2 regions of the Streptomyces sp. NPDC001381 genome follow, and region 1 is predicted to be linked to the other one. Evidence: riboswitches for the same ligand, from Rfam matches in the RefSeq annotation. Region 1 holds a riboswitch; the other holds the start of a gene.

Region 1 (3,559 bases):
GCGCCGCGCTCGTCCTTCGTCTCCTTGTTCGGTTCAGTCATGGACTTCGCATTGCCCCTCGCTCGGACCGCAAACACCTTCGGTCGCAGGACGTGCACGCCCCGACCCGGGGGGCCGCACGGTGCGGCGGGTCAGTAACGGCGGTCGGGCCAGTGAGGGTCCTCCCAGCGAGCGGGGCCGGTGAGGCCGAGCAGCCGTATGCGGTGGAGCAGTTCCTCGGACGCGCCGTGGGCCCGGAGCCGGGCAGGGGCGTGGCGGACCAGCCAGGCGGTGAGCTCCGCGCGCATCTCCTCCTCGTCGTCCCAGGCGTGCCAGGGGAGTTGGTCGCCGAGCAGGTCGTACTCCCACTGTGCCGCCAGTTCGGCCAGGTGCTGGTCGGCCGGGGGACCGGTCAGCGTCGCCCAGTCGTCGAGCCACGGGGTGAGCGCGCCGGCTGCCTCGGTGCACAGGGTGAGCACCTCGTACGCCGGTACGACGGGCGCCGGATCGGTGAGCGTGTCGGCCCACCACGCGTGCAGGAACTCCCCGACCGCTTCCGCCTGGGCGTCGGGCCACTGCTGCCAATGACCGCGAGCGAACGCCTGGCCGACCTCCGCCATGACGAACAGGGGCGGCTGGACGAGCCCGGCGACGAGGGCCGGGGCGAACTGGGGAAGGATCCGCCGCAGCACGGAGTCGTGGTCGCTCCAGTCGCAGGCCTGCCAGGTGCGCCGCAGGAGGTCGGGGTCCAGCTCCACGTCCGGCGTCTTGAGCTGCGCAAGGTCTTCGGGGCTGCCCCAGTGACACTCGCAGTTGTGCTCGTCGGGGTGTGCGGTCATCCCGCCGAAGGTGGCGGTGAGGCCGTCCAGCGCGGCATCGAGACGAAGTCGGGCGCGGGGCTGGTCTGGGCGCATCATGGCGTTCACATTCAAGGACTCCGGAGCGTCTGCCACCCCGAAGATCGCCAACTTACCGGCCCGGCCCCCCGCCCGCCACCCCGAACAGCGGCGCCGGGGCGGGGTGCCGGCCCACCGCGATCAGTGTGGCCTTCAGCGACAGCTGCGCCCCGTGCACGACCCGGGAGAACACGTCGCGTCCCAGTTCGTCGGTGCCGAACCAGTGCGCGCCGCCGGCACCCCGGAAATTCTGCGACGACACCCCGTGCAGCGGGTCCTGCGAGGTGAACGGTCCGGGCCGGAACGCGGCCAGCACCACGAGGACAACGACGAGGACCGATGCCGACAGACCGGGCCGGCGCAGCAAGAACCGCAGCACGCGCCGCAGTTCGCGCCCTCGCCCGGGCCTCGGGCCGCTGCCGGGTTCGACCGGTCGCGCCGGACCGAGCGCGGCGCCGGTGGCCACGTCGTCGACGAGGGACTCGGGCATGCGTGACTCCCCTTCCTGCCGGAGGCCACCACGATCCGCGGGTCGAGCAGCGGACAGACGAGATCGACGATCAGGTTGGCCGGCACGAAGACCAGCGCACCGAACACCACGACCCCCTGGACCAGCGGGATGTCCTGGACGGTGACCGCGGCGGCCGTGATCCGGCCCAGGCCGTCGCGGGAGAACACGGTCTCCACCACCACCGAACCCGCGATCAGCTGCCCGGCCGGCAGCCCGACCACCGTCAGCGCCGGCACCTGGACCACCCCACCGCGTCGGAGGGTTGCCGGTCAGCGAGCCAGGGCTTGATGCTGACACTCAATGCCATGTGAAACTTGATGGACCGCCGCCGTAATCCGTCAATGACAAGGGTCTTGATCCGTCAATGACGAGAGGTGAGCCGGCGCAGCGTGCCGAAGCGGTCGGACATCAGCGATGCGGTCGGGTTTCCCTCGCACCGCGCTGCGCCGGCGCCACGGCGCGGCGGCCCGCGCTCGTGCCGTCGTTCGCCGTCGGTCGCAGGCACTCGATGAGATAGTCGCCGGTGTCCGGGTCCACCGTCACGCCGTGGGTCTCACTGCGGAATCCGGGGAAGTGCCGGTCGAACGCCTCCAGTGCGGTGAGGTAGCGCAGCAGGGGGCCGTCGGGGGCGCCGACGCTCTCGCCGGGCATGAGGACGGGGATGCCGGGCGGGGTGACGGTGACCATGGCGGCGGCCACCTGGCCCGGCGCGTCGGTCAGCCGCACCCGGTGCGTGCCGCCGCGGATCAGCCGCTGGTAGCACAGCTGCGGCGGGGTGACGGGTTCCGGCAACTGCCTGAAGGCGTTGTCCAGCAGGTCGACGAGGCGGGCCGAGCGCAGGTGGTCGTGCATCTCCTGGCACAGCGCGCGCAGCGTCCGGCCGGCGTAGCGCCCCGGGTGCTCGGCGACCAGCGCGGGCAGCACGCGGTCGAGGGGGGCGTCCTCGTCGTGGAGTGCCTTGAAATCCATCAGGGCGTCGAGGAGCGTGCCCCACTTGCCCTTGGTGATGCCCATGGAGAACAGCACGAGCGTGCTGTAGGTGTCGGTCTTCTCCACGACGATGTGACGGGCGGCCAGGTAGGCGGTGAGCACCCGGGCCGGGATGCCCCACTCGGCCGTCCGTCCGGTCGCGTCGACGCCCGGACAGGTCAGGGTGACCTTGATCGGGTCGAGCATGCAGTAGCCGTCGGTCAGTGCGGGGAACCCGTGCCAGGGGGCGCCGGGTTCCAGGTGCCAGCAGGACGGCTCGGTGCGCAGCAGTTCGGCGGGTGCCTCCTCGAACGGCAGGCGCGCACCGGTGTCCGGATCGGTGACCGTCCCGGGCTGCCACACGCCGAAGAACCACGGCGGCCGGTCCCCGGCCTCCTCGATGCGGTGCCGGATGCGCACCGTCTCCTGGCGGAACCGGACCGCCTCGGTCACGGCCTCGTCCAGCAGCCAGCGGCCCTGCGGACCGTCCATCATCGCGGTCGCCACGTCCAGCGAGGCGATCATCGGATAGAGCGGGGAGGTGGTGCCGTGCATCATCAGCGCCTCGTTGAACCGGTCGTGTTCGACGGGCGCCCGGGGCGCGGGCCTGACGTGGACCATGGCACTCTGCGAGAGCGCGGCCAGCAGCTTGTGCGTGGACTGGGTCGAGAAGACCGTCGGCCGGTCCGGGCCGGGGAAGGCGTCCTCGTCCACCGACATGCCGTACCGGCCCGCGTACAGCGGGTGGAAGCGGGCGTACGCGAACCACGCCTCGTCGAAGTGCAGCCGGGGAGTGCTGGACGCGAACGCCCGCGCCACCGCTGAGGCGTCGTAACACAGGCCGTCGTACGTGGAGTTGGTGAGGACGGCGTACTGGGCGTCCGGCGCGACGGCCCGTCCGGTCAGCGGGTTCGCCCCGATCCGGGCCGCGACCGCGTCCGCCGCCACCTCCGCCGGAGGCAGGGGTCCGGCCAGGCCGTAGCCGTTGCGGGTGGGGATCAGATAGACCGGGCGGGCGCCCGACACGACGAGTCCGTGCAGCACCGACTTGTGGCAGTTGCGGTCCACCAGCGCGATCTCGTCCCGGGTGACGCTGAAGTGACCGACCACGCGGTTGCAGGTGGAATCCCCGTGCAGCACGAAGTAGGTGAGGTCGGCGCCGAAGACCCGGGCCGCGTTGCGTTCCGCCTCGCCGATCGGGCCG
Region 2 (3,559 bases), on a different contig from region 1:
GGGGCCGCCTCGGGGGCGCCGCACTCGCCCTGGGTCTGCGCGTCGCCGCCCAGCAGGGTGCGCACCAGCGGGTGGGCGCAGAAGAGGCCGTCGCGGACGCCGATGCCGTACTCGGCGGAGAGGGCGGCGGCGAAGTGGGAGCTGTTCCAGCCGTCGACGACGAAGGAGATCACCCCGACCCGGGGGGCGTCGTCGCCGAAGAGGGAGAGCACGCGGACCTGCGGGACCCCGGCCAGGCCCGCCCGCACCTTCTCGATCAGGTACTGCTCGCGGGCGACCAGCGTGTCGAAGCCGGCCTCCGTGAGGGCCTTGCAGGCCGACGCGACGGCGTGGGCGCCGATCACGTTCGGGGAGCCGGCCTCGTGGCGGGCCTCGCTCTCGTGCCACTCCACGTCCACTCCCCCGTCCTCGCGCCGGGTGACCCTGCGGCTGGCGCCGCCGCCCGCGAGGTACGGCTCCGCCGCGCGCAGCCAGTCGGCGCGGCCGGCCAGGACGCCGGAGCCGAACGGGGCGTACAGCTTGTGGCCGGAGAAGGCGATCCAGTCGACGTCGAGGTCGCGCACCGAGACCGGGTGGTGGGGGGCCAGCTGGGCCGCGTCCAGCACGATCCGGGCGCCGTGCGCGTGCGCGGCCGCCGCGAGCTCGCGCACCGGCCACAGCTCGCCGGTGACGTTCGAGGCGCCGGTGACGCAGACCAGGGCCGGGCCGTACGGGTCGCGGTCGGCCAGGGCCTTCTCCAGGGTATCGACGGCCTGCCGCGGGGTGCGCGGGGCGTCGAGCCAGGTGACCCGGGCGCCCCTCCAGGGCAGCAGCGAGGCGTGGTGCTCGGTCTCGAAGACGAAGACCTGGCAGTCGGCGGGGAGGGCCGCCGCCAGGAGGTTGAGGGAGTCGGTGGTGGAGCGGGTGAAGATCAGCTGGTCGTCGGCCCGGCAGTCCAGGAACCCGGCCACGGTGCTGCGGGCGTTCTCGAAGAGGTCCGTCGACAGCTGGGAGAGGTAGCCGGCGCCGCGGTGGACGCTGCCGTAGTACGGGGCGTAGGCCGCGACGTCGTCCCAGACGCGCTGCAGGGCGGGGGCGCTGGCCGCGTAGTCGAGTGCCGCGTAGGAGACCTCGCCGCCCGTGACGAGCGGGACGGTGACGTCCCGGCCCAGAACGGGCAGCGGGGCACAAACGGTACGGTCGGCGGCAGCGGTGGAGACGGACATGGGGAACTCCCGTGAGAGGCAAGGGGGAACCACCGTGCGGGCGGCTGTGGCTCCGGCACGGAGGAAGGCGAAATGGGGATGCGGAGGCGGGGCTCTACGCCCTAGGTCGTGTCCGCAAAGTCCCGCCTGCCTCGCGACGCCCGGCACGCACTCTCGCCGCACCGGGCGAAAGCCCGGGTACACCCAGTACGAGGCCTTCCGCCCGGCACGCCGAGAGCACGCTCCCCCACGACGCCGGGAGGCCGCCCTGCGGGCGAACGACGGGACTTTGCGGACACGACCTAGCGCATTCGCTTGCTCACGGAAGACTCCCTCGGACGACCCAGGACCCCTGGTTTCGCGAGGGGTCCGCGCTTGCCGGGGACCTTGCTGTCCACGGCCTGGTCTTCACCCGGGGCACCCCGCCACGGACGGAGGGTTGCCGGACAGTCGGCCGGGGCCTCATGACTGTCACTCATGACCTGGTACAGGAACGTACGTGAAGTGATCGTCGTCCCGCAACCCGAGTCCGGATCGCGGGACGACGTCGGGGTGGGGCTACGCGTTGCTGGCGGCCACCCAGCGCTCCAGAGTCCGCTTCGCCGCGCCCGAGTCGACGGACTCGGCCGCCCGGTCCATACCGGCCCTGATCTGCTCCGCCAGTGTTCCGCCGCCCGGCTCCAGGGCGACCAGCGCGGCCGCCGAGTTCAGCAGGACGGCGTCCCGGACCGGGCCCTGCTCGCCGTCCAGCAGGCGGCGGGCGACCTCCGCGTTGTACGACGGGTCCCCGCCCCGCAGGGCCTCCACCGGCACCAGTTCGATGCCGACGTCACGCGGGTCGAAGCTCTCCTCGGTGACCTTGCCGTCGCGGACGGTCCACACCCGCGAGGTGGCCGTCGTGGTCAGCTCGTCGAGGCCGTCGTCGCCGCGGAAGACCAGGGACGAGTTGCCGCGTTCGGCGAAGACGCCCGCGACCACCGGCGCCATGCGCGGGTCCGCGACCCCGACCGCCTGGGCCCGCACCCGGGCGGGGTTGGTCAGCGGGCCGAGGATGTTGAAGACCGTGCGGATGCCCAGCTGGCCGCGGGCGGCGCCGGCGTGGCGCAGCGCCGGGTGGAACTTGATCGCGAAGCAGAACGTGATCCCGGCCTCCTGAGCCACCTCGGCCACCCGCCGCGGGGTCAGCTCCAGGTTGACGCCGAGCTTCTCCAGGACGTCCGAGGCACCGGAGGCGGAGGACGCGGCCCGGTTGCCGTGCTTGACGACCGTGGCGCCCGTCCCGGCGACGACGATCGCCGACATCGTGGAGATGTTGACGGTCTTGGCGCCGTCGCCGCCGGTGCCGACGATGTCCACGGTCCGCCCGGGCACCTCGATCACGTTGGCGTGCTCGTACATGGCCCGGACGAGCCCGTTGATCTCCTCGACGGTCTCGCCCTTGGCCCTGAGGGCCACCACGAACCCGGCGATCTGCGCGTCCGTCGCCTCGCCGCGCATGATCCGGTCCATCGCCCACGCCGTGGCGTCCGCGCTCTGGTCACGGCCGTACAGCAGGGCGTTCAGCACGTCGGGCCAGGAACGGCCCGCCGCGGTGTCGCCTCCAGCGGGGGTCACAGCGCTCATCAGCCGCTCCTGGGTTTCGTATGGATCAACGGACGCTCTCGTCGGAGCGTGTGATCCCACCCTATCCAGCCGGGAGCACGGCGAAGGGCCCCGTCCGAACACCGGACGGGGCCCTTCGGCCGTGGCGTGGCGACGCCGGACGATCAGTGGTGGCCGTGGCCGCTCGTGATCTCCTTGTACTCCTCGACGGTCGGCTTCGGGATCTGCTGGTCCTCGCCGAAGTACGCGTTGCTGATCTTGGCGCGCAGCTTCTCGGACCGCTTGATCTTGCGCTCGACGCCGTTCTCGTCGACGGCCGGGCCGATCGCGGCCGGCTCGTACTGCTCGTGCGCCGTGAGGGTGTGGAGCTGCTCCTGGCTGAGCGGCTCGTGGACCTCGATGAACTCACCGTGCGGCAGGCGCTTGATGGTGCCGGTCTCGCGACCGTGCAGCACCTTGTCCCTGTCGCGGCGCTGCAGGCCGAGGCAGATGCGCTTGGTGAGGACGTACGCGATGACCGGTCCGACGAAGAAGAAGATCCGGACGAACCAGGTGATCGAGTTGATCGACAGGTGGAAGTGCGTGGCCCACAGGTCGTTGCCACCACCGACCAGCGTGATCATGTACATCGTGACCCAGGCGGCGCCCAGCGCGGTGCGCGTGGGGGCGTTGCGCGGACGGTCCAGGATGTGGTGCTCGCGCTTGTCGCCCGTGATCCACGACTCGATGAAGGGGTAGAGCGCGAGCGCCGCCAGGACGACACCGAACAGGAC

What was found. Region 1 has a riboswitch for S-adenosylmethionine ahead of ACFY2L_RS12290 (hypothetical protein). Riboswitches for the same ligand answer to the same signal wherever they lie in the genome.
Region 2: it holds a riboswitch for S-adenosylmethionine, as region 1 does, so the genes downstream of both, ACFY2L_RS02090 (aminotransferase class V-fold PLP-dependent enzyme) here and ACFY2L_RS12290 (hypothetical protein) in region 1, are expected to answer to the same signal.

The regions. Positions count from the first base shown of each region.
Region 1 is NZ_JBIAWO010000002.1:1,191,995-1,195,553, forward strand. It holds gene ACFY2L_RS12280 (hypothetical protein) at 1-41, opposite strand, end outside; gene ACFY2L_RS12285 (hypothetical protein) at 132-893, opposite strand; gene ACFY2L_RS12290 (hypothetical protein) at 949-1,365, opposite strand; partial or broken gene ACFY2L_RS12295 (ABC transporter permease subunit) at 1,377-1,622, opposite strand; SAM riboswitch class IV at 1,578-1,691, opposite strand; gene ACFY2L_RS12300 (Orn/Lys/Arg decarboxylase N-terminal domain-containing protein) at 1,795-3,559, opposite strand, start outside.
Region 2 is NZ_JBIAWO010000001.1:454,939-458,497, forward strand. It holds gene ACFY2L_RS02090 (aminotransferase class V-fold PLP-dependent enzyme) at 1-1,205, opposite strand, end outside; SAM riboswitch class IV at 1,551-1,667, opposite strand; gene trpD (anthranilate phosphoribosyltransferase) at 1,743-2,807, opposite strand; gene ACFY2L_RS02100 (cytochrome bc complex cytochrome b subunit) at 2,951-3,559, opposite strand, start outside.